Regions from separate parts of the Pseudomonas sp. SCB32 genome, predicted to be linked through region 1. Evidence: predicted binding sites of a transcription regulator. Region 1 holds the regulator's gene; each other region holds the start of a gene.
What was found. Region 1 encodes FliA, which starts transcription of late flagellar genes. Its sites were predicted from a motif close to CTAAAGTTTNNNNNNNNNNNGCCGNTAA; they were not measured.
Positions count from the first base shown of each region.

Region 1 (7,566 bases):
CCTGGCTACCGCCCTGCTTGAGCATGCGCGCGCCTTCGCGGCCGTCGGCGCCCATGCCGGTGAGGACCACCGCCAGCACCTTGTCACCGTAGGCCTTGGACGCGGAACCAAAGGTCACGTCGACGCAGGGCTTGTAGTTCAGTCGCTCATCGCCGGGCAGGATGCGCACGGCGCCACGGCCATCGATCATCATCTGCTTGCCGCCCGGCGCCAGCAGGGCCACGCCCGGGCGCAGCAGGTCGCCGTCTTCGGCTTCCTTGACGGTGATCCTGCACAGCTTGTCCAGGCGCTCGGCGAAGGCCTTGGTGAACGCCGCCGGCATGTGCTGGATCAGCACCAGCGGCGCGGGGAAGTTGGCAGGCAGCTGGGTCAGGACCCGCTGCAGCGCCACCGGCCCACCGGTGGAAGTACCGATGGCCACCAGCCGGTAGGGCTTACGCTTTGGGGCAGCGGAGGTCGCCGCCGCGGGCGCGGCATGGCCACTGGGGCTCGCGGGTGCCGCATGGCGCGCAGCACTGCCGGCCGGCGCCGGAGCGACAGCCGGGGCACTGCTGGAATAGCTGGTGTAGGCGGCGAAGCGGCGGTTGCTCTTGGCGATGGTGTGGACCTTCTCGCACAACAGCTGGCGCACCTTGTCCGGATGGCGCGAGATATCCTCGAAGTTCTTCGGCAGGTAGTCCACCGCGCCAGCGTCCAGCGCGTCCAGGGTCACCCGCGCGCCTTCGTGGGTCAGCGAGGAGAACATCAGGACCGGGGTCGGACAACGCTGCATGATGGTCCGCACGGCAGTGATGCCGTCCATCAGCGGCATCTCGTAGTCCATGGTGATCACGTCGGGCTTGAGCGCCAGCGCCTGGTCGATCGCCTCGCGGCCGTTGGTCGCCGTGCCGACCACCTGGATCTGCGGATCGGCGGAGAGAATCTCCGAGACACGGCGGCGGAAGAATCCCGAATCGTCCACCACCAGGACTTTGACAGCCATAGACACTCCTGAATAAAGCCTTGCCACGCGCGCGGGCGTCCCCGCGCACGGAAGTATCAGATACGCCGCGCGTAACGCTTGAGCATGCTCGGCACATCGAGGATCAGGGCGATCCGCCCGTCACCGGTGATGGTCGCTCCGGCCATGCCTGGCGTGCCCTGCAGCATCTTGCCCAGCGGCTTGATCACCACCTCTTCCTGGCCCACCAACTGGTCGACCACGAAGCCGATGCGCTGGGTGCCCACGGAGAGGATCACCACGTGGCCCTCGCCCTGCTCTTCATACTCGGCGCCCGGCACCAGCCAGCGCTTGAGGTAGAACAGCGGCAGCGCCTTGTCGCGGACGATCACCACTTCCTGGCCGTCGACCACATTGGTGTTCGACAGGTCGAGGTGGAAGATCTCGTTGACGTTCACCAGCGGGAAGGCGAAGGCCTGGTTGCCCAGCATCACCATCAGGGTCGGCATGATCGCCAGGGTCAGCGGGACCTTGATGACGATCTTCGAGCCCTGGCCCTTGGTGGAGTAGATGTTGATGATGCCGTTGAGCTGCGAAATCTTGGTCTTCACCACGTCCATGCCGACACCGCGGCCGGAGACGTCGGAAATCTCGGTCTTGGTCGAGAAGCCCGGGGCGAAGATCAGGTTGTAGCACTCGGACTCGGACAGGCGATCGGCGGCGTCCTTGTCCAGCAGGCCCTTCTCCACGGCCTTGGCGCGCAGCACGTCCGGGTCCATGCCCTTGCCGTCATCGGAGATCGACAGCAGGATGTGGTCGCCTTCCTGTTCGGCGGACAGCACCACCCGGCCGGAACGCGCCTTGCCGGCGGCCTCGCGCTCGTCCGGGCCTTCGATGCCGTGGTCCACCGCGTTGCGCACCAGGTGCACCAGCGGGTCGGCCAGGGCCTCGACCAGGTTCTTGTCGAGGTCGGTCTCTTCGCCGATCAGCTCAAGGTTGATCTCTTTCTTCAGATTGCGCGCGAGATCGCGCACCTGACGCGGGAAGCGGCCGAAGACTTTCTTGATCGGCTGCATGCGGGTTTTCATGACCGCCGACTGCAGGTCCGCGGTGACCACGTCGAGGTTCGACACGGCCTTGGCCATGGCCTCGTCGCCGCTGTTGGCGCCCAGGCGCACCAGGCGGTTACGCACCAGCACCAGTTCGCCGACCATGTTCATGATTTCGTCGAGGCGCGCGGTGTCCACGCGCACCGTGGTTTCCGCCTCGCTCGCCGGCTTCTCGGCGGCAGCGGCACGCGGCGCCTCTGCGGGCTTGGCGGCTGCCTTTGCTGGCGCCGGGACGGCAGCGGGCTTGGCCGGTTGCGGCGCGGCGGCCGGTTTGGCGGCGGGCTTGGCGGCGGCGAGCGGTTCTTCCTTCGCGCCGGTGAACTGTCCCTTGCCGTGCAGCTCGTCGAGCAGCTTCTCGAATTCGTCGTCGGTGATGTTGTCGTCGCCAGCGGTCGCCTCGGCGGCTTTCTCGCTGGGCTCGGCTTTCTCGGCCGCAGCAGCACTCTCGGTGGGAGCAGCAGACGGCTCGTCCTTGGCGCCGGTGAACTGGCCCTTGCCATGCAGCTGGTCGAGCAGCGCTTCGAACTCGTCGTCGGTGATGTCGTCGCCACCGCTGGCGGCCGGGGCCGCTTCGCTCACGACGGGAGCTACGCTGGCCGGCGACTGGGTGCCACCGAACTGGCCCTTGCCGTGCAACTGGTCGAGCAGCGCCTCGAACTCGTCATCGGTGATGTCGTCGCCACCGTTGCCGACCGCTGCAGCCGGAGCGTCGGCGGCGGGCTCCAGGGCATCCATCAGTTGCTCGAATTCAGCGTCGGTGATGTCACCGTAGGTCGCGGGAGCCTCCGCTGCGGGCTCGGGCTCGGCAATCACCGGCGCTTCGACCGGTTCGTTGCCGCCCGGCTCGGCGAGGCGCGACAGCGCGGCCAGCAGTTCGGGAGTCGCCGGGGTCGGCTCCTCCGCATCGCGCACCTGCTGGAACATCACATTGACGGTATCCAGCGCCTGCAGGACCACGTCCATGAGCTCGGCGTCCACGCGGCGTTCGCCCTTGCGCAGGATGTCGAACACGTTCTCGGCGATGTGGCAGCACTCCACCAGCGCGTTCAGCTGGAGGAAGCCCGCTCCGCCCTTGACGGTGTGGAACCCACGGAAAATCGCATTGAGCAGGTCCATGTCATCGGGTCGGCTTTCCAGCTCGACCAGTTGTTCGGACAGCTGCTCGAGGATCTCGCCGGCCTCCACCAGGAAGTCCTGGAGGATCTCGTCATCGGCGTCGAAGCTCATTCGGTGCTCCCTCTACAGCGTCAGCGGACGCTTAAAAACCAAGGCTGGACAACAGGTCGTCGACATCGTCCTGACCGGATACGACGTCTTTTCTTGTATCGGCAGCAATCTGCGGACCTTCACCCTTGGACGATCTTTCTTTTTCGACGGCGTCGCGCATGCCGTCGTAGTCGTGCTCGATGCCCGCGTAACGGTCCACCTGGCCGGCCATCCAGACCAGCTTGACCAGGTTCGACTCGACCTCGGTGACCAGTTTGGTGACGCGCTTGATCACCTGTCCGGTGAGGTCCTGGAAGTCCTGCGCCAGGAGGATGTCGTTGAGGTGCGCGGAAAGCTTCCGGCTGTCCTGGGCGCTGATGTAGAGGAACTGCTCGACGCGCTTGGCCAGCTCACGGAAGGCGTCGGGGCCCAGCTCGCGGCGCATGAAGCGTCCCCAGTCTTCCTGCAGTTCCTTGGCCTGGGTCTCGATGTGCATGACCACCGGAGTGCACTCTTCCACCAGGTCCATGGTGCGGTTCGCCGCCTTCTCGGTCATCTTCACCACGTAGGAGAGACGATCGGTGGCGTCGGCGATCTGCGACATTTCCTCGGCGTGGCGGGAATTGGGATCGATCTGGAAGTTGACGATGGCGTTGTGCAGCTCACGGGTGAGCTTGCCCACTTCCTGGTAGAGCCCGCGATCGCGCGCCTGGTTGAGCTCGGAGATCAGCTGCACGGCGGTCTGGACGTCGCCGCGTTCGAGGCAGTCGACCAATTCGCGCGCGTGTTTTTTCAGGGTCGACTCGAAGTCACCCGCGGATTCGTTGACGAGATCCATGACGCCCTCTCAGTCAGCCTCAGCTGCCGACCCGCTCGAAAATCTTCTCGATCTTTTCTTTCAGCACCTGAGCGGTGAAAGGCTTGACCACATAGCCGTTGACCCCGGCCTGGGCGGCTTCAATGATCTGGTCGCGCTTGGCCTCGGCGGTGACCATCAGTACCGGCAGGTGCTTCAGGCGCTCGTCGGCGCGGACCGCGCGCAGCAGGTCGATGCCGGTCATGCCGGGCATGTTCCAGTCGGTGACGAGGAAGTCGAAGTTGCCGCTGTGCAGCATCGGCAGCGCAGTGGTGCCGTCGTCGGCCTCTGCGGTGTTGGTGAACCCCAGGTCACGCAGGAGGTTCTTGATGATGCGCCTCATCGTGGAAAAGTCGTCCACGATGAGAATTTTCATATTCTTGTCCAAACCGACCTCCATCGATACCAGGCACGTCCTGGCGGGCGTGCCGTCAATTCATCGAGCGGCGTGCGCTCATCCCGTGTGGGCGGCGTCAAAGGGACGTCGCCCTGAAGAATTCTGAAATCTAAATCTGAAGCCTACGAAAAAGCCGACGCGAAACTACCCGAACCTCAGTGCGCGCGCCACTCCGCCAGACGTGCCCGCAGGCGCGCGGCGCATTGGCTGTGCAGCTGACTGACCCGGGATTCGCTGACCCCCAGCACTTCGCCGATCTCCTTGAGGTTGAGTTCCTCGTCGTAGTACAGGGCCAGCACCAGCCGCTCGCGCTCGGGCAGCTTGGTGATGGCTTCGGCGAGCGCCGCCTGGAAGCGTTCGTCTTCCAGGCCGTGGGAGGGCTCGTTTCCCTGGTGCGAAGCGTCTTCGGCCAGGCCACTGCCCTGCTCGCCGTCCTGCAGCAGGTCGTCGAAGCTGTACAGGCGGCTGCCCTGGGTGTCGCTGAGGATGCCGTAATATTCTTCGAGACTCATATTGAGTTCGGCAGCAACCTCCTGATCTTTAGCGTCACGACCGGTTCTGGCCTCGACGGCGCGAATCGCGTCGCTGACCATGCGCGAGTTACGGTGCACCGAACGCGGGGCCCAGTCGCCCTTGCGCACCTCGTCGAGCATGGCGCCACGGATGCGAATGCCGGCGTAGGTCTCGAAGCTCGCGCCCTTGCCGGCGTCGTATTTCTTCGCCGCTTCCAGCAGGCCGATCATGCCGGCCTGCATCAGGTCCTCCACCTGCACGCTGGCCGGCAGGCGGCCCAGCAGGTGGTAGGCAATGCGCTTGACCAGCGGCGCGTACCGCTGGATCAGTTGGTCCTGGGAGTTCTGCGCCTGTGCCTTGCTGTACATACGCGCTCCGGAGGCCATCATCATACGGCCGAACCCGTGGACGGATGCTGCACCAGGCGCTCGACGAAGAACTCCAGGTGCCCACGTGGGTTGGCCGGCAGCGGCCAGCTGTCGACTTTCTGCGCAATCGCACGGAAGGCCAGGGACGCCTTGCTGCGCGGGAACGCCTCATACACCGAACGCTGCTTCTGCACCGCCTTGCGCACCGACTCGTCGTACGGAACGGCGCCGACGTACTGCAGCGCCACGTCGAGGAAGCGGTCAGTGACCTTGGTCAGCTTGGCGAACAGGTTGCGGCCCTCCTGGGGGCTGTGCGCCATGTTCGCCAGTACGCGGAAGCGGGTCATGCCGTAGTCGCGGTTGAGCAACTTGATCAACGCGTAGGCGTCGGTGATCGAGGTGGGTTCGTCGCAGACGACCAACAGCACTTCCTGCGCGGCACGCACGAAGCTCACCACCGAGTCGCCGATGCCGGCGGCGGTATCCACCACCAGCACGTCGATGTTCTCGCTGATGTCGCTGAACGCCTGGATCAGACCGGCGTGCTGCATCGGCGTGAGGTGCACCATGCTCTGCGTGCCGGAGGCCGCCGGAACGATGCGAACACCGCCGGGCCCTTGGAGGATCACGTCGCGCAGATCGCACTCGCCTTCAATCACATCGGCCAGCGTGCGCTTGGGCGTCAGGCCCAGCAGCACGTCGACGTTGGCCAGGCCCAGGTCGGCGTCCAGCAGCATGACGCGGCGGCCGAGGTCGGCCAACGCCAGCGACAGGTTCACCGACACGTTGGTCTTGCCGACACCACCCTTGCCACCGGTGACTGCGATTACCTGTACAGGATGCATGCCCATATCAATACCTTGTCTCGTCATTCAGCCGCCGCGCCCCCTGGCGCTGCGGCCCTGCCGGCCGCGGTGCTCTACCGCTTCCGGCGTTCGCGGATCGTCTCCCAGAGCATCCGCCTCGCCGGGCAGCCCACCTGGCCGCCCGTCACCCCACCACGGGGCCGTTCAATTCGTTCAGCCGGCGCGACGCACCGGCTGCTGGTACAGACCGGCGAACAGGTCGGCCATGGCGTCCTCGCTCGGCTCTTCCGGCGACTGCAGACTCACCGCGCGGCTGACCAGTTGGTGGCTGCGCGCAATCTGCAGATCATCCGGAATCTTCGGACCGTCCGCCAGATAGGCTACCGGGAGACGCTGGCCAATTGCCAGAGCAAGCGCCTCGCCGAGGCTGCCGGCTTCGTCCAGCTTGGTCAGGATGCACCCGGCCAGACCGCACACACGATAGTTCTGCCAGGCGGCCTTGAGCACCTGGCTCTGGCTGGTCGCGGCCAGCACCAGATAGTTCTTCACGTTCAGGCTCTGCGCCGCCAGGGCTTCGAGCTGCATGCGCAGCGCCGGATCGTTGGCCGGCAGGCCGGCGGTATCGATCAGCACCAGGCGCTTGCGCGCCAGCGGCGCCATGGCCTGAATCAGCGACTGGCCCGGATCGACCAGGGTTACCGGCACGTTGAGGATGCGACCGAGGGTCTTGATCTGCTCCTGCGCACCGATGCGGAAGCTGTCCATCGAGACCAGGGCGATGCTCTGCGCGCCGTACTTCAGCACGTAGCGGGCGGCAAGCTTGGCCAGGGTCGTCGTTTTGCCCATGCCGGCCGGGCCGACCAGCGCAACCACCCCGCCCTGCTCCAGCAGGTCGATTTCCGGGGCGTTGATGGAGCGCGCCAGGTGTGCCAGCAGCATGCGCCAGGCCTGCTTCGGCTCAGCGATGGAGGCGACTTTTTCCAGCAGGCTGCGCGACAGGTCAGCCGGCAGCCCCATGCGCTGCAGGCGGCGCCACAGGTTGGCCTGCCTCGGACGCTGGCTCTGCAACTGGTTCCAGGCGATGGAGCCCAGCTGCACTTCGATCAGTTCACGCAGGCCGTTGAGCTCGAAGCGCATGGCTTCCAGGGCCTGCTGGCCGACGTTGGCGGCAGCCGGTGCGACCGGCGCGGCCATGGCTTCGGCCAGGGTCTCGGCGGCGCTGCGGCGCGGCACCTCTGCGCCGTACATTTGACGGTCCTTGCGCACGGCCTCGCTCATGCGGGTCGGCTCGCTCAGCTCGGCCTTGGCCTGGGCGATCCGTGCCTGGGTCTTGCGCAGCTCGGCTTCCAGCGCCGGGTTCGGCTTGCTGGC
Region 1 covers NZ_CP045118.1:1,936,100-1,943,665, reverse strand. Annotated here, with positions in the region: gene GA645_RS09235 (chemotaxis response regulator protein-glutamate methylesterase) at 1-982, opposite strand, end outside; gene GA645_RS09230 (chemotaxis protein CheA) at 1,039-3,276, opposite strand; gene GA645_RS09225 (protein phosphatase CheZ) at 3,308-4,093, opposite strand; gene GA645_RS09220 (chemotaxis response regulator CheY) at 4,113-4,487, opposite strand; gene fliA (RNA polymerase sigma factor FliA) at 4,664-5,413, opposite strand; gene fleN (flagellar synthesis regulator FleN) at 5,410-6,240, opposite strand; gene flhF (flagellar biosynthesis protein FlhF) at 6,409-7,566, opposite strand, start outside.

Region 2 (7,566 bases), 2.7 Mb from region 1:
GGCTGGGGAATGCGCCTTCCACCATTCCAGTGATCGAGGCGCTGCGTGCGCGGCGGGAGTTCCCGTCGGAACTGGTGCGCGAGCATGTGGCGTGGGCGCTGGCGCGCCACAACGCCTGATGCACCTCCCTGCAGGAGCGCCCCATGGGCCCGCTCCTACAGGTAAGCACCTGCGTTACACCTTGATGAAGTGCTCGCGGTAGTAGCGCAGCTCGGCGATGGACTCGCGGATGTCGTCCAGGGCCAGGTGGGTGTTGCCCTTCTTGAAGCCGTCACGCACCTGCGGGGCCCAGCGCGCGGCCAGTTCCTTGAGGGTGGAGACGTCCAGGTTGCGGTAGTGGAAGAAGCCTTCCAGCTTCGGCATGTGCCGATAGAGGAAGCGGCGGTCCTGGCAGATGCTGTTGCCGCAGATCGGCGAGCTGCGCTTGGGCACCCACTTCTCCAGGAAGGCCAGGGTCATGGCTTCGGCTTCCGCCGCGGAGATGGTGCTTTCGCGCACGCGCTGGGTCAGGCCGGACTGGCCGTGCTGGCGGGTGTTCCACTCGTCCATGCCGGCGAGCAGCGCTTCACTCTGGTGCACCGCGATCACCGGGCCTTCCTCGAGGATATTGAGGTTGCTGTCGGTGGCGATGGTCGCCATCTCGATGATGACGTCCTTGTCCGGGTCCAGACCGGTCATTTCCAGGTCGATCCAGATCAGGTTCTGTGGGTTCTGCATGATGGGGCTCCTCAGCTCAGCCCTGTAGTTTAGCGGGAAGCGGGCGTACGCATGCTAAACTCCGGCGCGATTTTCCCTGTGGATACCCTATGGCCAAGCGTCACCTCACCCGCCGGCAGAGCTGGCGGATCGAAAAAGTCCAGGAAGAACGTGCTGCCCGCGCGGCCAAGCGCGAATCGCGCGCACTGGAAGAACTGGAAGGCGGCGACCTCGGACCGGAGCAGACCGGCCAGGTGATCGCCCACTTCGGGGTGCAGGTGGAAGTCGAGGCGCTGGAAGGCGACCACGTCGGCCAAGTGTTCCGTTGCCACCTGCGCGCCAACTTGCCGACATTGGTGACCGGTGATCAGGTGGTCTGGCGCCCGGGCAACCAGGGCATCGGCGTGATCGTCGCGCAGCTGCCACGCAGCTCCGAGCTGTGCCGCCCGGACATGCGCGGCGTGCTCAAGCCGGTGGCGGCCAATGTCGATCGCATCGTGATCGTCTTCGCGCCGCGTCCGGAGCCCCACGCCAACCTCATCGACCGCTATCTGGTAGCCGCCGAGCACGCCGGCATCAAGCCATTGCTGCTGATGAACAAGGCCGACCTGATCGACGAAGAGAACTCCGCCTTCATCGACAATCTGCTGGGCACCTACCGCGAACTGGGCTACCCGCTGCTGGAGGTCTCGGCCTTCAACGGCCTGGCGATGGACGCCCTGCGCGCCGCGCTGAACGAGCACGTCAGCGTGTTCGTCGGGCAGTCCGGCGTCGGCAAGTCGTCGCTGGTGAACGCACTGCTGCCGGGCGTCGATACCCGCGTCGGCGATCTCTCAGAAGTCACCGGCAAGGGCACCCACACCACCACCACCGCGCGGCTGTTCCACTTCCCCGCCGGCGGCGACCTGATCGACTCCCCCGGCATCCGCGAATTCGGTCTGGTCCACGTCAGCCGCGACGATGTGGAAGCCGGTTTCATCGAGTTCCACGACCTGCTCGGCCACTGCCGCTTCCGCGACTGCAAGCATGACCGCGAGCCAGGCTGCGCACTGCTGAAGGCATTGGAGGACGGGCGTGTCTCGCCGCAACGGATGGCCAGCTACCGGCACATCCTCGCCAGCCTGCCGGAAGACGAGTACTAAACGAAAAGGCCAGCTTTCCAGCTGGCCTTTTTCATTTCACCGCAAGTGTCACTGCTGCTTGTTCAATTCGTCGAGCTTCAGCGAACCACCGTCGTCGAACAGGTTGAGCTTCTGCTTGAGCTGATCCGGCGCAAGCGGAGCAGCCTGCCCGGCCGCCGGCTGGGCCGCAGCGCCGCCCTTGGGCACCACAGCACCCGGCGTAGCGGCACCATCGGCGGGCTTGTCGGTACTGCCATCCTGCCCCTCGATGGCACGCTGGGCCTTCTTGGTCAGGACGATGATGTCGATGCGGCGGTTCACCGGGTTCAGCGGCTTGTCACGGTCGAACAGTGCCGAAGACGCGTAGCCGACCACGCGGGCGATCTGCGCATCCGGATAACCGCCCGCCTCCAGCGCACGCCGCGCGGCGTTGGCGCGGTTGGCCGAGAGCTCCCAGTTGCCGAAGTCGCCATTGCCGGCGTAGGGCTTGGCATCGGTGTGACCGCTGATGCTGATCTTGTTCGGCACCTGCTTGATGGTCTCGGCCAGCGCCAGCAGGATGTCCTCGAAGTAAGGCTGCAGGCGCGCGCTGCCCAGGTCGAACATCGGTCGGTTGTCCGAGTCGACGATCTGGATGCGCAGGCCGTCCTGGGTGATCTCGAACAGGATCTGGTCCTTGAAGCGCTTGAGCGTGGGGTTCTCGTCGACCTTGTTCTGCAGCTCCTGCAGCAACAGTTCCAGCCGCTCCTTCTCCAGCTTCTCGGCGATGTTCTCCGCCTGCTCGGCGTTGACCTTGGCCTCGTCCTCCGGGCTGATGCGGGTTTCGTCCGCCTCGGGCTGCGCCTGGATCTGCGGGTTCAGGGTCTTGTCCGGCGCGGGCGTCGGCGTGCCGCCCAGGTCGATCACATAGGGACTGGCGCTTTCGGTGAAACCGATCGGGTCCTGGAAGTAGCCGGAAATGGCCTTCTTCTGCTCCGGCGTAGCCGAGGACAACAGCCAGAGCACCAGGAAGAACGCCATCATGGCGGTGGCGAAGTCGGCGAAGGCGATCTTCCATCCACCGCCATGGTGACCGGCGGCATAGCGCTTGACGCGCTTGACTATGATCGGTTGGTTGTTATCCATCGTTTAGCGCCCGCGCACAGCCTGCTCCAGCTCGGCAAAGCTGGGCCGATGCGCCGGCAGCAGCACCTTGCGGCCGAATTCCACGGCCAGCGACGGCGGCATCCCCGAGGCGGAGGCCACCAGGCAGGCCTTGATGGCTTCGTAGAGGTTCAGCTCTTCCTTGGCGTCGTGCTCCAGAGCGTTGGACAGCGGCCCGACGAAACCGTAGGCCGCGAGAATACCGAGGAAAGTACCCACCAGCGCCGCGGCCACGTGGTGACCGATTTCCGCCTGGCTGCCCTGGCCGAGCAGGGCCATGGTGATCACGATGCCAAGCACCGCGGCAACGATACCGAAGCCCGGCAGGCCGTCGGCGACGCGGGTCACCGCATGGGCGGGATGCTCCAGGTGCTCCTTGAGGCTGCCCAGCTCCATGTCGAACAGGCCTTCCAGCTCGTGGGGCGCCATGTTGCCGGAGGACATGATGCGCAGGTAATCGCAGATGTACGCGGTCATCCGGTCATCCTTCAGCACCGCCGGGTACTTGCTGAAGATCGGGCTGGCACCCGGATCCTCGACGTCCGCCTCGATCGCCATCATGCCCTCGCGACGGCTCTTGTTGAGCACCTCGTAGAGCATGCCCAGCACCTCCAGGTAGAAGGTGTGGGTGAAGCGGTTGCTGAACATCTTCGGCGCCTTCTTCAGCACCGTCATGAAGGTGCTGCCCGGGTTCGCCTGGAGGAAGGCGCCCAGCGCGGCGCCGCCGATGATCAGCAATTCGAACGGCTGGATGATGGCCGCGATCTTGCCGCCGGAGAGCAGATACCCGCCGAGCACACTGCCCAGGATGACGATGATGCCGATGATTTTTGACATGGGGACCGGACTGAAACTGTGAACAGAATGAGAGGCATAGTTCCCGCCTCCCTGTTGTTATCGGAGATTTCGGGCAAGACTATAGGCCGAAAACACTAAAAACCAGTTCGGCGCCTCTCGCATGCCCAAACCCGTGCAAAACCCAGAGCGTCTCGCGGACTGGCTCTCCCTGCTGGAAGAGCTGCCGCTGCCCGTCCCCCAGGAGCACCGCGACGATATTCGCCGGGCGCTGAATGACAGCCGCCGCTCGATCCGCGATATCTCCGACCTGCTGCAGGACTGCCCGACCCTGGCCTTCGCCATCCTGCGCGAGGCCAACAGCGCTCCGAGCGCCCGCGACAATCCGGCGGAGAGCCTGGAAGTCGCCCTCAACCGCCTGGGCCTGGCGCGCGTCACCCAACTGCTCGATCGCCTGCCGTCAGTGCCCGAAGCGCAGATGCCCCGTGCGTTGAGCCAGTTGCTGCTGATCAGCCGCCACGCCATGCAACAGGCCAGCGGCCTGTTCGCCAACCGCCTGGCGCGGCTCTGGCAGGAAATCCACTGGGGCAGCCTGTTCACCCTCGCCCCGCTCTGGGCGCTGGCCACGGCCAAGCCGGAATTGCTGGAGACCTGGCAGCGCCGGGTCTACGGCCTGGGGCGCTGCAGCAGCGAAGTCGAGCAGGAGTTGCTCGGCACCCGCCTGCTGCCGCTATGCCGGGCGCTGGCCGAACGATGGCGGCTGCCGGACTGGGTCGCCCAGGGCTACGCGCTGCTCAGCGATGACAAACGCCTGCTGGTGCGTGCCCTGCACGTGGCCCACACCGAGACCCAGCCGCTGGGCCAGCAACAGCGCCTGGACGCCGACCCGGAGCTGCAGCGCTGGCTGACCCGCCCAGCCAACACCATCCTGCTGGCCAACAGCCTGGCCACCGCCGCGCACCAGTCATGGGGTGGCGCGCACATGCTGCGCTGGCAGCGCCTGACCAGCCTTTATCTGCAGATGCCGCTGGAGGAGCTGCAACAGACCGTCCACGGTCTTGCCGCACAGAGCGCCCGCCGTCACGCCCAGCCACTGCTCTGGCACCCGGCCCAGGCCCTGCTCTGGCCCTGGGACGCCCGTCGCTGGCTGAACGGCCCAAAACCTGAGGAACCACCCAAGGCGCCCGACACCCTTGCCCAATGGCGCCAGCACTGCGCGCGCCTGCTGCAAAGCCCCTCGCCCTTCGGTAACGCCGTGCAATTGCTGGACACCGCCAGCGCCGCCCTCCAGGCCGGCGGCCTGCAACGCGGGGTGATCCTGCTCGCCGACCGCGACCAGGCATGGTTACTGGCCCGCCGCCATTTCGGCCTGCCGGAACAAGCCGGCGGGCTGAAACTGGAAGTCGCGGCCAGCCCGCTGCTGCGCAAGCTGATGCAGCAACCGGGGCAGTTGCGACTGAGCCCGGCGAACATGGCCGACTTTTCCGCCGTGCTGCCCGGTGCGCTGAAGGCGCTGCTGCCCAGCGAACACCTGCTGTTGCGCTCGCTCGGCAACGGCAGCCGGGTGGTCATGCTGCTGGCCGTCGACCGTAACGGCCAGCCGCTGGGCGACTTGCATGCGCAGGCCTTCGGCCGCACCGCGCAGTGCATCGAGCAGGCCATCCGCCAGATGTCCCGCGGCGTCTCCTGAGCCGCGCGGCGTTCAGCCGGATTTCCGGTACACTGGCGCCCCTTTAGACTATCGCCCCTCCATGGGCAGCCCAGGGCGCCAGCTCACGCCGCCTCCACCATCACGGCGGGCCGACCGCCGTACCGGGAGACTCCGACATGTCCGCCTTCTCCGCTCTGCCCCTGGTGATCGAACCGGCTGACCTTGCCAGCCGCCTCGTCGCCGCCGACCTGATCCTGGTCGACCTGACCAGCGCCGCGCGTTACGCCCAGGGTCACATCCCCGGCGCCCGCTTCGTCGCCCCGGCGCGCACCCAGCTGGGCGGCACGCCAGCCCCCGGCCTGCTTCCGGCCAAGGCCGACCTCGAAGCACTGTTCGGCGAACTGGGCCACAACCCCGATGCCGTCTACGTGGTCTACGACGACGAAGGCGGCGGCTGGGCCGGTCGCTTCATCTGGCTGCTGGATGTGATCGGCCACCACCGCTACCACTACGTCGATGGCGGCCTGCACGCCTGGGTCGCCGACGGCCTGCCGCTGAGCCAGGACGTTCCGACGCCGGCCGGCGGCCCGCTGCCGCTGACCCTGCACGACGAGCCCACCGCCACCCGCGAATACCTGCAAAGCCGCCTGGGCGCCGCCGACCTGGCCATCTGGGACGCCCGCAATCCCAGTGAATACAGCGGCCAGAAAGTCCTCGCCGCCAAGGGCGGGCACGTGCCCGGCGCCGTCAATTTCGAATGGACCGCCGGCATGGACCCGGCCCGCGCCCTGCGCATCCGTACCGATATGCCGCAGATCCTCAAGGACCTGGGCATCACCCCGGACAAGGAAGTGATCACCCACTGCCAGACCCACCACCGCTCCGGCTTCACCTACCTGGTGGCCAAGGCCCTCGGCTATCCGCGGGTCAAGGGCTATGCCGGCTCCTGGTCGGAATGGGGCAACCACCCCGACACCCCTGTAGAGGTTTAAGGAATGTCGTTCAAAGATCGTCTGTTCATCCTCGCCCAGTACCTGCTGCCGCATCACCTGCTGTCGCGCCTGATCGGCTGCGCCGCCGAATGCCGCGCCCCCTGGTTCAAGGACCGCCTGATTCCCTGGTTCGCCCGTCGCTACCGGGTGGACATGCGCGAAGCCCAGGTCGAGGACCTGCGTGCCTATGAGCACTTCAACGCCTTCTTCACCCGCGCCCTGAAAGACGGCGCCCGTCCGCTGGACGAGAGCGAAGGCAGCGTGCTCAGCCCCGCCGACGGCGCCATCAGCCAGCTCGGCCCGATCGAGCACGGGCGCGTGTTCCAGGCCAAAGGCCACAGCTACAGCCTGATGGAACTGCTGGGCGGCGACGCCGAGCGCGCCGCTCCCTTCATGGGCGGCGAGTTCGCCACCGTTTACCTGTCGCCCAAGGACTACCACCGCGTGCACATGCCGCTGGCCGGCACCCTGCGCGAGATGGTCTACGTGCCGGGCCGGCTGTTCTCGGTGAACCAACTCACTGCCGAGCAGGTGCCGGAACTCTTCGCCCGCAACGAGCGCGTGGTGTGCATCTTCGACACCGAGCGCGGACCGATGGCCGTGGTGCTGGTGGGCGCGATGATCGTCGCCTCCATCGAAACCGTCTGGGCCGGGCTGGTCACGCCGCCCAAGCGCGAGCTGAAGTCGTTCTCCTACAACGAAGCCGCGCGCGCGCCGATCCACCTGGAAAAAGGCGCCGAGCTGGGCCGGTTCAAGCTGGGCTCCACGGCCATCGTGCTGTTCGGACCGCAACAGGTCAGCTGGGCCGAGAACCTGGCAGCCACCAGCCCGGTTCGCATGGGCCAACGCCTGGGTGACGCCCGCCAGGGCTGATACCTGCTTCACTATAAGGCGGGTGGCCAATGAGCCGCCCGCCACGCTTCCTGCCTCACGTGCTAGTTCCCTGCCATGAATCGCTTCCTGCATCTCATGGGCTGGCGTGCCAACGCCACCAGCCATCTGGAAAAGTGGCTCTCCGCTCTCGGAGCGCTGTGCGGCATCGCCGCCATCTATGCCGTCACCCACTGGGTATTGCCCAGCGAAGCGGCCATCTGGGTCGTTGCCTCCATGGGGGCCAGCGCCGTGTTGCTGTTCGCCGTGCCCCATGGCGCGCTGTCCCAGCCCTGGG
Region 2 covers NZ_CP045118.1:5,548,271-5,555,836, forward strand. Annotated here, with positions in the region: gene queG (tRNA epoxyqueuosine(34) reductase QueG) at 1-119, shown strand, start outside; gene orn (oligoribonuclease) at 175-717, opposite strand; gene rsgA (small ribosomal subunit biogenesis GTPase RsgA) at 807-1,838, shown strand; gene motB (flagellar motor protein MotB) at 1,887-2,942, opposite strand; gene motA (flagellar motor stator protein MotA) at 2,946-3,797, opposite strand; gene GA645_RS25455 (HDOD domain-containing protein) at 3,919-5,445, shown strand; gene rhdA (thiosulfate sulfurtransferase) at 5,583-6,398, shown strand; gene asd (archaetidylserine decarboxylase) at 6,402-7,271, shown strand; gene GA645_RS25470 (HPP family protein) at 7,347-7,566, shown strand, end outside.
Region 2: a site for FliA is predicted at 3,855-3,882, ahead of motA (flagellar motor stator protein MotA). Genes of this name have one in related genera too.

Region 3 (7,566 bases), 670 kb from region 1:
GGCAACCCGCAGGGCAAGGTGGCCGAGCGCATCGCCAGCATGCCCTGGCTGAACTACACCGCCAAGGCGTATCCGGTGAGCCTGTGGGATGTCGCCGGCAAGTCCGGGCACCCGCTGCGCACCACCTTGTCGGAGATGGGGCCGCTGCTGCTGGCCAACTTGCTGGAGCTGACCGAGAGTCAGCAGGCCGCGCTGTTCGCCGCGTTCAAGGTGGCGGATCGTGAAGGCTTGCTGCTGCTCGACCTGAAGGACCTCAAGGCGCTGCTCAATCACTTCAAGGAGCACCCGGAAGTCCTCGGCGAGGACCGCGCGCTGTTCACCGCGGCTTCTTCCCAGGCCCTGCTGCGCCGCCTGGCGTTGCTGGAGCAGCAGGGCGCCGAGGCGTTCTTCGGCGAGCCGGCGCTGCAACTGGAGGACCTGCTGCACCCCGAGCCCGACGGGCGCGGGCGCATTCACCTGCTCGATGCCAGCAAGCTGGTGCATGACGCGCCGAAGGTCTACGCCACCTTCCTGCTCTGGCTGCTGGCTGAACTGTTCGAGCAGTTGCCGGAGCGCGGTGATGCCGACAAACCGATCCTCGCGCTGTTCTTCGACGAGGCGCACCTGTTGTTCAACGGTACGCCCAAGGCGCTGCAGGACCGCCTGGAACAGGTGGTGCGGCTGATCCGCTCCAAGGGCGTGGGTGTGTATTTCGTGACCCAATCGCCGAGCGACCTGCCCGATGACGTGCTGGCCCAGCTTGGCCTGCGTATCCAGCATGGCCTGCGTGCTTTCACCGCCAAGGAACAGAAGTCCCTGCGCGCGGTGGCCGATGGTTTCCGTCCCAACCCGGCGTTCGACAGTCTCAAGGTGCTCACCGAGCTGGGCATCGGCGAGGCGCTGGTGGGTACCCTGGAGGAGAAGGGCACCCCGGCCATGGTCCAGCGCGTCACCGTGGCGCCGCCGCAATCTCGCATCGGCCCGCTGACCGACGCCGAGCGCGCCGAGGTGATTCGCCGTTCGCCGCTGGCGGGGCGCTACGACCAGCCGATCGACCGCGAATCTGCCTACGAGAAGTTGACCGGGCGCGCCGATAACAAGATGGCGCCCACGGAAGAGAAGGGGATCGGCAGCGACCTGGGTGGGCTGGCCGGTGAGTTGCTCGGTACCCTGGCCAGCCAGACGGCGAAGTCCGTGGTCCGGCAGGCGGCCAACCAGATCGGCCGGGAATTGGTGCGAGGCCTGATGGGTGCCTTGCTGGGTGGAAGCAAGCGACGCTGACGGCGATGGGCGGGCCATGCCCGCCCATCGCGAATAAGGGCAAGACGCCCCCAGCGCTCCTACGGGTTTGCACTGGCGGGTAGGAAATAGAAAAAGGCGCCCAGAGGCGCCTTTTTCGTTTCCGCTGAGATCAGATGCGGAAGCTGTCCACCAACTGGCGCAGGCGCCCGGCCTGGTTCTCCAGGTCGGCGCAGGCGCGCAGGGTCGCCTGCAGGTTCTCCACGCCTTCCTGGTTCAGGGTGTTGATCTCGGTGATGTCCATGTTCAGCGAGTCGACCACGGCGGTCTGCTCCTCGGTGGCGGTGGCCACCGACTGGTTCATCGAGTCGATCTCGCCGATGCGGTGGGTGACGCTGGCCAGGCGCTCGCCGGCGCGGTTGGCGATCTCCACGCTTTCCAGGCTGTAGCGCTGGCTTTCGGTCATGGTGTCCACGGCTTCGCGGGCGCCGACCTGCAGCTCCTCGATCATCTTCTGGATCTGCTGCGCCGATTCCTGGGCGCGGTGCGCCAGGTTGCGCACCTCGTCGGCGACCACGGCGAAGCCACGGCCGGCTTCCCCGGCGCGGGCTGCTTCGATGGCGGCGTTCAGGGCCAGCAGGTTGGTCTGCTCGGAGATGCCCTTGATCACTTCGAGGATCTGCCCGATGTTCACCGTGCGGCTGTTCAGTGCCTCGATGTTGGCGCAGGCCGAGCTGATCTTGTCGGACAGCTGGTTCATCGCGCTGATGGTCTGCTCGACCACCTGGCGGCCATCGCCGGCCTGGTGCGAGGCGTCGGTGGCGTGGTGCGAGGCATCGGCGGCGTTGCGGGCGATTTCCTGGGCGGCGGCGCCCAGCTCGTTGATCGCGGCAGCCACGCTGTTGGTGCGGTTGGCCTGCTCGTCGGAGTTGCTCATGGACGAGTTGGAGGCGTTGACCACCAGCTGCGAAACGTCGTGCAGGCTGCGCGCGGTGGAGGCCACTTCGCGGATGGATTCGTGGATGCGCTCGACGAAGCGGTTGAAGGCGTTGGCCAGCACGCCGAACTCGTCGTTGCTGGCGACCTTCAGGCGCTGGGTGAGGTCGCCGTCGCCCTGGGCGATGTCCTGCATGGCGCGGCCCATGTCGGTCAGCGGGGCCATCAGCACGCGGATCAGCATGCCCAGCAGGAGCAGGATGGCGACGATGGCGATGGCTGCGGCAATGATGGCCGAGGCGCGGAACTTGCTCAGCATTGCGTAGGCCGCGTCCTTGTCGATGGACAGGCCGATGTACCAGTTCACCGAGGGCAGCCCCTGCACCTGGGTGAAGCTGAGGATGCGCGTATGGCCGTCCAGTTCGGCCTCGCTGAAGCCGGCGCCGATGCGCGGGGTGTTCTGCGGGTAGACCTCGGCCAGGGTCTTCATCACCAGGTTCTTGTCCGGGTGCACGAGGATCTTGCCGTCACCGCTGACCAGGAAGGCGTAGCCCATGCCGCTGAAGTCCAGCGAGTTGATGATCTGCACCAGGGTCTTCAGGCCGATGTCGCCACCGACTACGCCGATGGTCTTGCCGCCGGAGCGGGCCGGGGTGGCAACGGTGATGACCAGCTGCTGGGTCGACGCGTCGATGTACGGTTCGGTCAGCGTGGTGCCGCCGGCGGCCAGGGCGTCCTTGTACCAGGGGCGGGTGCGCGGGTCGTAGTCGGCGGGCAGGGAGTCCTTCGGACGCATGGTGAAGGTACCGTCCTGCTGGCCCAGGTAGGTGAACATGAAGGTATTGTGCAGGGTGTCCTGCTCCAGCTGCGCGGCGAGCTGCTCAGGGGCGCTGTCGCGGGCGAGGGTCTGCGCGGTGCTTTCGATCAGCAGCAGCCGGCCGCCCAGCCAGCTCTGGATATTGTTGGCGGTCACCGTGCCCATTTCTCGCAGGTAGCTTTCGAGATCATCGCGGATCGCGTTGCGCTGCAAGTAGTCGTTGTAGAGGGTGAAGAGGGCAAAGGCGGAGAAAACCACAAGCGAGGCGGCCAGGAGGATCTTATGGCTGAATTTCAGGCTCTTGATCATGCTGCGTCGAGTCCGGAAGTAGTGGGATGCCAGAACGGCGTGGGTCTGGGCGACAGATCCGATGTCGCCGCAGCGCGCCCGTCCGTGTGGTGACGGAGCGGACAGAGCCTGCGCGGCGGGTGACCGGGCGGGCGGGGCCGGCACTCCCATGTGCCGGTGGTGATATCGGGCCCGACTGGATTCATTGTTCTCGTGGACCTTCACTCTTGCTGTCGGCTCGCCGAGTGGAAGCTTGAGGCAGGCGGACGAACGGTCGGGGACGGCCTCGATATCCCCTGTAGGAGCGGGCCATGCCCGCGATTCGCGCGCATGGCGCGCTCCTATGGGTTTGCACTGGCGGGTAGGAAATAGAAAAAGGCGCCCAGAGGCGCCTTTTTCGTTTCCGCTGGGATCAGATGCGGAAGCTGTCCACCAACTGGCGCAGGCGCCCGGCCTGGTTCTCCAGGTCGGCGCAGGCACGCAGGGTCGCCTGCAGGTTCTCCACGCCTTCCTGGTTCAGGGTATTGATCTCGGTGATGTCCATGTTCAGCGAGTCGACCACGGCGGTCTGCTCCTCGGTGGCGGTGGCCACCGACTGGTTCATCGAGTCGATCTCGCCGATGCGGTGGGTGACGCTGGCCAGGCGCTCGCCGGCGCGGTTGGCGATCTCCACGCTTTCCAGGCTGTAGCGCTGGCTTTCGGTCATGGTGTCCACGGCTTCGCGGGCGCCGACTTGCAGTTCCTCGATCATCTTCTGGATCTGCTGCGCCGATTCCTGGGCGCGGTGCGCCAGGTTGCGCACCTCGTCGGCGACCACGGCGAAGCCACGGCCGGCTTCCCCGGCGCGGGCTGCTTCGATGGCGGCGTTCAGGGCCAGCAGGTTGGTCTGCTCGGAGATGCCCTTGATCACTTCGAGGATCTGCCCGATGTTCACCGTGCGGCTGTTCAGTGCCTCGATGTTGGCGCAGGCCGAGCTGATCTTGTCGGACAGCTGGTTCATCGCGCTGATGGTCTGCTCGACCACCTGGCGGCCATCGCCGGCCTGATGCGAGGCGTCGGTGGCGTGGTGCGAGGCATCGGCGGCGTTGCGGGCGATTTCCTGGGCGGCGGCGCCCAGCTCGTTGATCGCGGCAGCCACGCTGTTGGTGCGGTTGGCCTGCTCGTCGGAGTTGCTCATGGACGAGTTGGAGGCGTTGACCACCAGCTGCGAAACGTCGTGCAGGCTGCGCGCGGTGGAGGCCACTTCGCGGATGGATTCGTGGATGCGCTCGACGAAGCGGTTGAAGGCGTTGGCCAGCACGCCGAACTCGTCGTTGCTGGCGACCTTCAGGCGCTGGGTGAGGTCGCCGTCGCCCTGGGCGATGTCCTGCATGGCGCGGCCCATGTCGGTCAGCGGGGCCATCAGCACGCGGATCAGCATGCCCAGCAGGAGCAGGATGGCGACGATGGCGATGGCGGTGGCAATGATGGCCGAGGTGCGGAAGTCGCTGAGCATGGAGTAGGCCGCGCCCTTGTCCAGCACCAGGGCGACGTACCAGGTGACGCCCGGCAGGCCCTTCACCGGGGACATGGACACCAGCTGGTCCTCGCCGTTGAGGCTGACTTCCTGCACGCCGGCCTGCACTTTCGGGGCACCGTGCGGGTAGATGTCGGAGAGGTTCTTGAAGATCTGCTGGCTGTCCGGGTGCAGCAGGATCTTGCCGCTGTCGCTGACCAGGAAGGCGTAGCCGTTACCGTCGAACTTCAGCGAGTTGATGATGGCGGTGATGGTTTCCAGCTTCATGTCGCCGGCGGCGACACCGATCAGTTGGCCATTGCGCATCACCGGCATGGACATGGCGAGGATCTGCTCGTTGGTGCCGGCGTCCAGGAAGGGCTCGGTGACGATCAGGCGGCCAGCGGCCACGGCGTCCTTGTACCAGCCGCGCTGGCGCGGGTCGTAGCCATCGGGCATCGGCGCATAGGGGCGCATGGTGAACACGCCGCTGGCCGCTTCGCCGAGGTAGACCGATTCGAAGTTCTTCTGGAACACCTGCTGCTCCAGCACGTGCTGGATGCGCTCGGGCGTCGGCTCCTGCTCAGCCAGTTGCGCGGCTTCGCTTTCCACCAGGTGGATGCGGCCTTCCAGCCAGCTCTGGATGTTGCTGGCGGTCAGGCTGCCGACCTCGGTCAGTTTGGAGTCGGTGGCGGTGTGAATCGCCTCGCGTTGGCGGAAGTCGTTGAAGAGGATGAAGCAGGCGAAGGCGAAGATGACCACGAGGGAGGCCGCCAGAAGGATCTTCTTGGCGAAGGACAGCGAGCGAAGCATTGGAAAAGCATCCTGCAGGTGGAACAAGGGGTAGGCAGGATGTATCGGCTGGATGGCGGAAGACTTTAACCTGAATAGGGATATATACCCGGCCGCCATTCATGGCGGCCGGGGAGGAAGTTCTCTTGTCGTGCTGCGGAAGCGCGATTTCCGATTACGGTGCGGTTCCGGTTGGTAGCGAGCCGCCGATATTGGTGAACATGGTGCTGATATCAGTTCCGAGGATGCGTGCCCCGGCAATGATGACCACCCCGATCAACCCGGCGATAACCGCATATTCAATAGCAGTAGCGCCTTCCTTGTCGGCTGCGAATGCCTTGGCCTTGCAGTAGAGCTTCAGAGTCAGGTCTTTGATGTTCAGGTTCATCGCGGTTGCTCCTGGCGGCACCTCCGGGGCGGCGCCCCGACTTCACCGTCAGGCTAGGCTCGGTATGGCGGAATGCAATTGATCAAATAGCGCTAATACCAAAGTTATAGTCATGGCGAAGTAGAACTAACTGAGGATTGGAATTTCATCGCCGGCATTTGACGCTATATCCGCAGCAACTAAATTCTGCTTTGGAACAAGCAGTCTCTCGTTATGAGGAAGGGGTCTTATCGAACTTTCCTGTCGGGTCGAAAAAACTATAAGGGTCTGAAGGACGTATACCGGCGGCGCCGGTGTTGTGACTTCCGATCAGGCTGTGGACCGCCAGGTTCACCTTTCCCGATAACGCCAAGGAAGTGGACATGAATAGCAAGGTGCTGATGGTTTTCGCCGGGCTGTTGCTGTTGTGTGCTGGGGTTGTGGGATATCTGGGGTTATCCGTGGGAAAGCCGGCTGCGCCGGTCACCGGTGTGGTGCAGGAAGGGGCGCCGGTAGTGATGGCGGAAGCGGACAAGTTGCAGCGTACGCCTGTCGTGGTAGCGCGGCGTGACCTGTCCGCGCTGACGGTGATCGGCAAGGACGATCTGGCCATCGAACTGCTGCATACCGCACCGGCGGGCAGTTATCCCAAGCCGGACGCACTGATCGGGCAGCGTGTCTGGGTCGCTGTGCCGGCCGGAAGCATTCTTTCCGCAGCGCTGATGGAGCCCGGCGGCCCGCTGGCGCGGACCATCCGCCCGGACGAGCGGGCCATGGCCATCGCCGTGGACGAGGTGATCGGCGGCGGCGGGTTCGTGCTCCCCGGCGATTACGTCGACGTCATGCTTTTCGTCCAGGACCAGCAGAGCACCGACCGCGTCGTCAGCGCCCAGGTGGTGCTGCCCGGGGTGCGTGTCCTGACCTACGGCGAGCAGATCGCCGTCGCCAACGATGGCCAGGTTCGCAACGCTGGTGATCCCAAGGACAAGACCCCGCGCCCGCCACGCACCGCCGTGCTTGCCGTGCCGGCCGAGGCAGCGTCGCGGCTGATGCTGGCCAGTCAGGCCGGGTCGCTGCGCCTGGCGGTGCGCAGCAAGGACGAGAATCTCTATGAGAAAGAGCAGCAGGGGCGCTACCTCGAAGCGTCGCTGAATGCTGCCGGCAGCCCGCCGATCACCCTTGATCAACTCCTCGGCAAGGCCCACGCGGCGCCAGCCTCGCGCCAGGTGTCGGCGCCGCAGGTGAGTCCGGGCGTCGTGGTCTATCGCGGTACCACCGTCACCCGTGAAGCACATTGAGCAAGGAGTGCATTGATGTCCAAGCGCTTCATCCTGTCGTTGGCCGCGCTGCTGGCCTGTGCCGTCCATTCCGCCGCGCAGGCGATACCGAGCGCCTGCGCCGGCTTCGCCGGTCGGCAACTGAACCTCGATATCCAGCAGGGCGCCCAGGTCGACCAGCAGCTGCCGGTGCCGATCAAGCGACTGGCCATCGGCGACCCGAACATCGCCGACGTGCAGGTGGTCGACAAGCATGACTTTCTCGTCACCGGCAAAGCCGAGGGACTGACCAGCCTGCTGATCTGGACTCCTTGCAGCGACCAGCCGATGAGCAGTGTGGTGCGGGTCGGCTCGCGGGCGGTCGCCGACGCTGGCG
Region 3 covers NZ_CP045118.1:1,267,414-1,274,979, forward strand. Annotated here, with positions in the region: gene GA645_RS05925 (helicase HerA-like domain-containing protein) at 1-1,260, shown strand, start outside; gene GA645_RS05930 (methyl-accepting chemotaxis protein) at 1,391-3,280, opposite strand; gene GA645_RS05935 (methyl-accepting chemotaxis protein) at 3,672-5,567, opposite strand; gene GA645_RS05940 (Flp family type IVb pilin) at 5,722-5,922, opposite strand; gene cpaB (Flp pilus assembly protein CpaB) at 6,297-7,211, shown strand; gene GA645_RS05950 (type II and III secretion system protein family protein) at 7,227-7,566, shown strand, end outside.
Region 3: a site for FliA is predicted at 3,490-3,517, ahead of GA645_RS05930 (methyl-accepting chemotaxis protein). Genes of this name have one in related genera too.

Region 4 (7,566 bases), 1.7 Mb from region 1:
GCGAACCCGCATCCCCCAGTGCGCCGGCGGTGCCAACGATGCTGACAATGGCCAGCGGGCTGAAGCCCAGCTGTACCGCCAGCGGGACGAAAATGGCAGCGATGATCGGCACCGTGGAGAAGGACGAACCGATGCCCATGGTCACCAGCAGCCCCACCAGCAGCATGAGGAATGCGCCCAGGGCCTTGCTGTGGCCAATCCAGGCAGCCGCGCTCTCGACCAGGGTGGCGACCTGGCCGGTGGCTTTCATTACCTCGGCGAAACCGGCGGCGGCGATCATGATGAAGCCGATCATCGCCATCATCTTCATGCCCTCGGTGAACAGATCATCCGCCTCCTTCCAGCGCACCACGCCAGAGAGGGAGAACACCAGGAACCCCACCAGCGCGCCAAGGATCATCGAATCCAGCCACAACTGCACGACGAACGCCGCGACGACCGCAACGCCGGCCACCGCCAGGCTCATCGGGCTATAGGGAGCGCTCACCCGCTCGGCCTGTTCGATGCGTTCCAGGTCATAGCTGCGCTTGCACCGGTAGCTGAACAGCACCGCGACCAGCAGGCCGCAGACCATGCCCAGTGCCGGGATGAGCATGGCCCGGCTGACGTCCACGCCGCTGACATCCACCCCACTGCGCGCGACATTCGCCAGCAGGATCTCGTTGAGGAAGATGTTGCCGAATCCCACCGGCAGGAACATGTAGGGCGTGATCAGGCCGAAGGTGATCACGCACGCGATCAGCCGGCGATCGATCTGCAGGCGGGTCAGCACATAGAGCAGCGGCGGCACCAGCAGCGGAATGAAGGCAATGTGGATCGGCAGCAGGTTCTGCGACGCGATCGCCACCAGCAGCAGAAGTCCGATCAGCAGCCATTTGAAACCCGCCGGCGCTCCGTCTTCGTACCGCCCGAGCATCGCCAGTGCGCGGTCGGCAAGCGCGTGGGCCATGCCGGAACGCGCGATCGCCACGGCGAAGGCGCCCAGCATGGCGTAGGACAGCGCCACCGTCGCACCACCACCCAGGCCGGCGTTGAACGCCTTGAGCGTCCCGTCCATGCCCAGGCCACCGAGCAACCCACCGGTCACGGCGCCGGCGATCAGCGCCACCACCACGTGCACGCGACACAGGCTCAGTACCAGCATAAGGCCAACGGCGATCAGCACCGCATTCATCTCATCACTCCTACGAAGCCGGCCCGGCCGGTACGGGGGGGCAGGCAAAAAAAAGGCGCGTACTCTGCCGAACCCTACCCAGCCTGTCAAAAAGCCAATCGAATCAAAGTCTTTCGTGCAGCCAGCGACGCATTCGCAACAGGATTTTCGCCTTGGCGAACATGCTTTTTGCTGAGAAAACGCTGCCCTTGGAACGGACACACCAGAATCGCCTGTTTTTTGGCGTTTTCTCCTGCCATCGATCAAGAAGGGGCGAAAAAGGCCGATAACCCGGCAGCCCCGAGTTTTCCTGCTCAAGGACATGACCATGCTTCTCCGCCGCCTTTCCATCCAATGGAAGATCACGCTGCTCGCCGGTCTCTGCCTGCTTGGCGTGGTGTCGCTGTTGTCCGGCCTTTCCGTATTCCGCACCCAGCACAGCACCGCGCTGGTCAAGGAGTCCAGCACCCGCATGCTCGACGAAGCCGCCCAGGCGCGCCTGCGTTCGCGCGGCGAAGTCCAGGCGATGCGCATCCAGCGCTACATCATGGATGCCTACCAGTACGGCAAAGGCTTCTCGCGGCAGGTGATGTTCCTGCGCGATCAAGCGCAGAAGCGCTTCCTCGATGCCTACGACCTGCGCGAGGACCTCACCCGCCAGGTGAAGACCGCCGTGGAAGGCAACCCCGAACTGCTGGGCCTCTATGTTGCCTTCGAGCCCAATGCCCTGGATGGCAAGGACCAGCTGTTCGCCGGCCAGGCCGAGATCGGCAGCAACGACGCCGGGCGCTTCTCGCTCTACTGGTCACAGGCCACGCCGGGCCACCTCGAGTCCGAGGCGACCAACGAAGCCATGCTCGCCGACACTAGCCCCGGCCCGAGCGGCGCCCCCTACAACGCCTGGTTAACGTGCCCGAAGACCACCGGCCAGCCCTGCGTGCTCGACCCGTATTTCGACGAGGTCGGCGGGCGCAAGATGCTGATGACCAGTATTGCCTTCCCATTGGAACTGGATGGCAAGATCGTCGGCGTGATGGGCCTGGACATCAGTCTGGATAAGCTCCAGGAGATCAGCCTCCAGGGCAGCCAGGAACTGTATGACGGCCAGGGCAAGGTCAGCATCGTCAGTGCTGCCGGCCTGCTTGCCGGGCACAGCGCCGACGCCAGCCTGCTGGGCAAGAACCTGCAGGATATCTATCCCGGCCAAGGCGCCCAGCTGCTGCAGTCCATCGCCAGCAACCACGAGCAAGTGCTGCGCCAGGACGATCAACTGCGGGTCATCGAGCCGCTGCAACCGATCCCCGGCTCCAAGCCCTGGGCCGTCCTTCTCGAAGTGCCGGAACAGACACTGCTCGGCCCGGCCATCGCCCTGCAACAGCAGCTCGACGAGCAACGCACCCAGGGCACCCTTTCCCAGCTCGGTTTCGGTCTGATCGCGATCCTCGGGGGCCTGTTCGCCATGTGGCTCACCGCCCGTGGCGTGACCCGGCCGATCCTCAAGGTCGCCGCCATGCTGCGCAACATCGCCAGCGGCGAGGGCGACCTGACCAAGCGTCTGGACTATTCCGGCAAAGACGAACTGGGCGAACTGGCCGGATGGTTCAACCGCTTCCTCGACAAGCTGCAACCGATCATCCGCGACGTAAAATCCTCGGTGCAGGATGCCCGCGCCACCGCCGACCAGTCCTCGGAAATCGCCAGCCAGACCAGCGCCGGCATGCAGCAGCAGTTCCGCGAAGTCGACCAGGTCGCCACCGCCTCGCAGGAGATGAGCGCCACCGCCCACGACGTCGCCAACAGCGCGGCCATGGCCGCCGATGCCGCCCGTGGCGCCGACGGCGCGACCCGCGACGGTCTCAACGTGATCGACAACACCACCCGCCTGATCGACGAACTGGCCAGCGACATGAGCAGCGCCATGAGCCAGGTGGAAGGCCTGGCGGCGAGCAGCGAGCAGATCGGTTCGGTGCTGGAAGTGATCCGTGGCATCGCCGAGCAGACCAACCTGCTGGCCCTCAACGCCGCCATCGAAGCCGCCCGCGCCGGTGAGGCGGGGCGTGGTTTCGCCGTGGTCGCCGACGAGGTGCGCAACCTGGCCCGGCGTACCCAGGACTCGGTGGAGGAAATCCGCCAGGTCATCGAAGGGTTGCAGAACGGCACCCGCGACGTGGTCGGCGCGATGAACAACAGCCACCGCCAGGCGCAGGACAGCGTGTCCCAGGTCGAGCAGGCCGTGGCCGCGCTGAAACGCATCGGCGAGGCGGTCGGCGTGATCACCGACATGAACCTGCAGATCGCCAGCGCCGCCGAGGAACAGAGCGCGGTGGCCGAGGAGATCAACCGTAACGTCGCCGGCATCCGCGACGTGACCGAATCGCTGTCCAGCCAGGCGCAGGAATCGGCGCAGGTGAGCCAGTCGCTGAACAAGCTGGCCAATCATCAGCAGGGGTTGATGGATCAGTTCCGCGTCTGACCGCAGAGCGTCCAATGCTCTCGTAGGAGCGGACTTCGTCCGCGATCCGCCGCGCTGCTGGGCTCATCGCGGGCACGATACTCATCGCGTACAAAGACCGCTCCTACAAAAGCTGGAATCACGCCACCCGACGCGGCAGCTCAACCACCACGCGCAACCCGCCCAGCCCGCTCGCCTCCAGCCTCAAGCTGCCGCCACAGGCCGCCGCGATGTCCCGCGCGATTCCCAATCCCAGGCCGTGCCCCGCCACCTGCTCGTCCAGCCGCGTGCCGCGCTCCAGCACGCTTTCGCGCTGATCCTCGGCAATGCCGGGGCCGTCGTCATCAACGCTCAAACGATAGCTATCGGCGCCCTTCCCAACCGTCAGCCGCACCTGGGCGTCCGCCCATTTGCAGGCGTTGTCCAGCAGGTTGCCGAGCATCTCCAGCAGGTCTTCGCGGTCGAACGGCAGTCGCAGCCCAGGCGTCGCCGCCCACTCGATACTCAGATGCTCGCCATGGATCAGCCGCAGCATCTCGCACAGGCTGGGCAGCTCCGCATCGCAATCGAAATGCGCGCCGGGCAGCGCTTCGCCTACCAGTCGTGCGCGCCCCAGCTCGCGGGCCAGGCGCTGCTCGATCTGCTCCAGCTGCTCCTGCAACACGCGACGCATTTCCGGGTGCCCGCGCACCTCATCGCGCTCGGCGAGGCTGATCAGCACCGCCAGCGGCGTCTTCAACGCATGCCCGAGGTTTCCCAGGGCATTGCGCGAGCGACGCAAGGTGTCCTCGGTGTGCTGCAGCAGGTGGTTGACCTGGTCCACCAGCGGCTCCAGCTCCTGCGCCACCGGTCGGTCCAGTTGGCTGCGCTGTCCTTCCTGCAATTGTGCAATCTGCTGGCGTACCCGCTCCAGCGGGCGCAGTGCGCGGCGAACGGTGAATCCCTGGAACACCAGGATCAGCAGCAACGCCACGCCACCGGCACCCAGACCGATGTTGCGCAGGCGGTTGAAGCTCTTGAGGATCGGCGTGTAATCCTGCGCCACGACTATCTGCAACTGCTTGCCGTAGCGCTTGTAGTCCCCGCGATAGACCAGCAGACGCTGCCCCTCCGGACCTTTCTCCAGGTCACGGAGAAGGCCCTTCTGCGGCGGCAGCTCCAGCTCGCGATCCCAGAGCGAACGCGAACGCCAGGTGACATCATCGAAGCGGATGACGAAATAGCGTCCAGAGAACAGCCGCTCATAGACGGCGTCCACTCGCTGATCATCCAGTTGCAGGCCGGCAGGGCCACGCATGATGCCCACCAGCAGACTTTCCGCCTCGTCCTGCAGGCCATCGGCCAGGTATCGACGCAGGCCCTGGTCGAACAGCCAGAGTCCGGTCTGCGCCAGTACCAGGCCGATCACCACCAGCACCACGCCGAGCCCGAGGCCGAGCCGGCGCTGGATCGACATCAACGGACGGCCCCGCCGGCGCTGCCGGTGAAGCGGTAGCCCTGGCCACGACGGGTCTCGATGATCTCGCGGCCGAGCTTGCGGCGCAGATGGTTGATGTGGACCTCGATGACATTGGAGTCGCGCTCGGTCTCACCGTCATAGAGGTGCTCGGCAAGGTGCGACTTCGACAGCAGCTGACCGGGGTGCAGCATGAAATAGCGCAGCAGGCGGAACTCGGCGGACGTCAGGTCGACATCCTTGCCGCCCTGCTGCACGCACTGCCGCGCCTCGTCCAGGCTCAGCCCCGCCACTTCCAGTTGGCTCTGGTTGGCCAGTCCACGGGCACGGCGCAGCAACGCCTGGATGCGCAGCAGCAGCTCCTCGGGATGGAAAGGCTTGGTCAGGTAATCGTCGGCGCCGGCCTTCAGGCCATCAATGCGCTCTGCCCACGAGCCGCGTGCGGTGAGGATCAGCACCGGTACGGCCAATCCCATACCACGCCATTCGCGCAGTACGTCGAGGCCGGGGCGCCCCGGCAGGCCGAGGTCGAGAATGATCAGGTCGTAGGGCTCGCTCGCGCCCTGTACGGCGGCATCGCGACCGTCGGCGAGCCAGTCGACGGCATAGCCTTGGCGCGTCAAGGTGGCCAGCAGTTCATCGGCCAGGGGGACATGGTCTTCCACCAGCAACAGGCGCATCAGTCGTCTTCCTTATCCTTGAGGATGCGGCCGTCGCGGGCATCCAGTTTCAGCTCGCGTACCACGCCCTCGGCGGTCAGCAGTTCCACCTCGTAGACATAGACGTCGTGCTTCCTGTCCAACTCTGCCTCCAGCAGCTTCGAACCGGGATAACGGGCCTGGGCGATGGGCAGGATTTCCTCGAACGGGCGGATCACCCCTTCACGACTCAACCGCAGGGCCTCGTCCTGGCTCAGGTCGTGGGCCTGCGCGGCACCGGCCGACAAGGCAAGCGCAACGGCCAGCAGGGCCGCGCGCGGTAAATCGATCTTCATCAGTCGTCCTGGCGATCCTTGATGATTACGCCGCTCACCGCATCGAGTGCGACATCCCACTTCACGCCCCGGGCGTCCTTGATATCGACCTTGTAGAGGTAGCGGCCATGGTCCAGCTCAAGCTCGCTATCGTACACCGATCCGCCTGGATGCTTGCCCAGTGCGGCCTGGTTCAGGGTCTCGAGATCGCGGATGGTGCCAGCATCGCGCAGACGCAAGGCCTCATCCGGGCTGATGTGGTGGGCCATCGCCGCGGCAGCCCCAAGCAGCAGCGCGGTGGCGACCGTCAGCAGGATCAGCGGTTTCATGGGCAAGCACCTCGTCTGAATTGGCATCGTCCTAAGACTAAGGTGAAGGACTTAATTCAAGCTGAATCGGCAAGGGTCATTCACCTCATGAAGTATCCTTGCGCCCTGCATACAGGCTCTATAATCGCTGGCCTGCACCCGCGAGGCCCGCATGACTGCCATCCAGATCAAGACCCCCGCTCTCACTCTCAAGGCCGGTACCCGCGCGCTCAAGCGCATCCGCGAACAGGGCCTCGCCCCTGCCGACGTCGGCATCCTGCCTGGCGCCGCTGGCGGCCCGAAGGCGCTGGGCATCCAGGGCCTGGACCTGGCGCTGTTCGGCGAATGGTTGCCGCGCGCTCCGCGCGAGCGCTCGCTGATCGGCGCGTCCATCGGCTCCTGGCGCTTCGCCAGCGCCTGCCTGCCCGATCCGGTCGAAGGCATCCGTCGTCTCGGCGAGCTCTATACCCAGCAACGCTTCGCCCGCAAGGCGAGCATCGCCGACGTTTCGAAAAGCTGCTCGAAAATGCTCGACGACCTGCTCGATGGCCGCGACGCCAGCGTACTGGACAACCCCTGGTACCGACTCAACGTGGTGGTGGTGAAGAGCCACGGCCGCCTCGCGCAGGACGGCAAGGCCAACCTCGGCCTCGGACTGGGGGCGGTGATCCGCGACAACCTGGTGGGGCGCCGCCATCTGCATCGGCACTTCGAGCGGCTGATCATCCACGACGCGCGCCGGGCGCCGCCGCTGGAGCCGCTTTCGGACTTCCCCTCGCGCTACCTGCACCTGGACCTGGCCAACCTGCGCCACGCCCTGCTCGCCTCCGGCTCGATCCCGATGGTGATGGAAGGCGTGCGCGACATTCCCGGCGCCGGCCCTGGCACCTACCGTGACGGCGGCCTGCTCGACTATCACCTCGACCTGCCCTACCTGCCCGAAGGCGTGGTGCTCTACCCGCACTTCACCGACAAGGTGATCCCCGGTTGGTTCGACAAGGGCCTGCCCTGGCGTCGTGGCGATGCCGGCCGCCTGCAGGACGTGCTGCTGCTCGCGCCGTCGAAGGAGTACCTGGCGCGCCTGCCGCACAACAAGCTGCCGGACCGCAAGGACTTCCACCGCTACCTGGGCGACGACGCCGGCCGCGAGCGCTACTGGCACAAAGCGATGGACGAGAGCCGGCGGATGGGCGATGAGTTCCTTGAACTGATAGACAGCGGCCG
Region 4 covers NZ_CP045118.1:3,621,659-3,629,224, forward strand. Annotated here, with positions in the region: gene GA645_RS16520 (Na+/H+ antiporter family protein) at 1-1,174, opposite strand, end outside; gene GA645_RS16525 (methyl-accepting chemotaxis protein) at 1,482-3,626, shown strand; gene GA645_RS16530 (sensor histidine kinase) at 3,745-5,064, opposite strand; gene GA645_RS16535 (response regulator transcription factor) at 5,061-5,741, opposite strand; gene GA645_RS16540 (PepSY domain-containing protein) at 5,741-6,055, opposite strand; gene GA645_RS16545 (PepSY domain-containing protein) at 6,055-6,363, opposite strand; gene GA645_RS16550 (patatin-like phospholipase family protein) at 6,515-7,566, shown strand, end outside.
Region 4: a site for FliA is predicted at 1,416-1,443, ahead of GA645_RS16525 (methyl-accepting chemotaxis protein). Genes of this name have one in related genera too.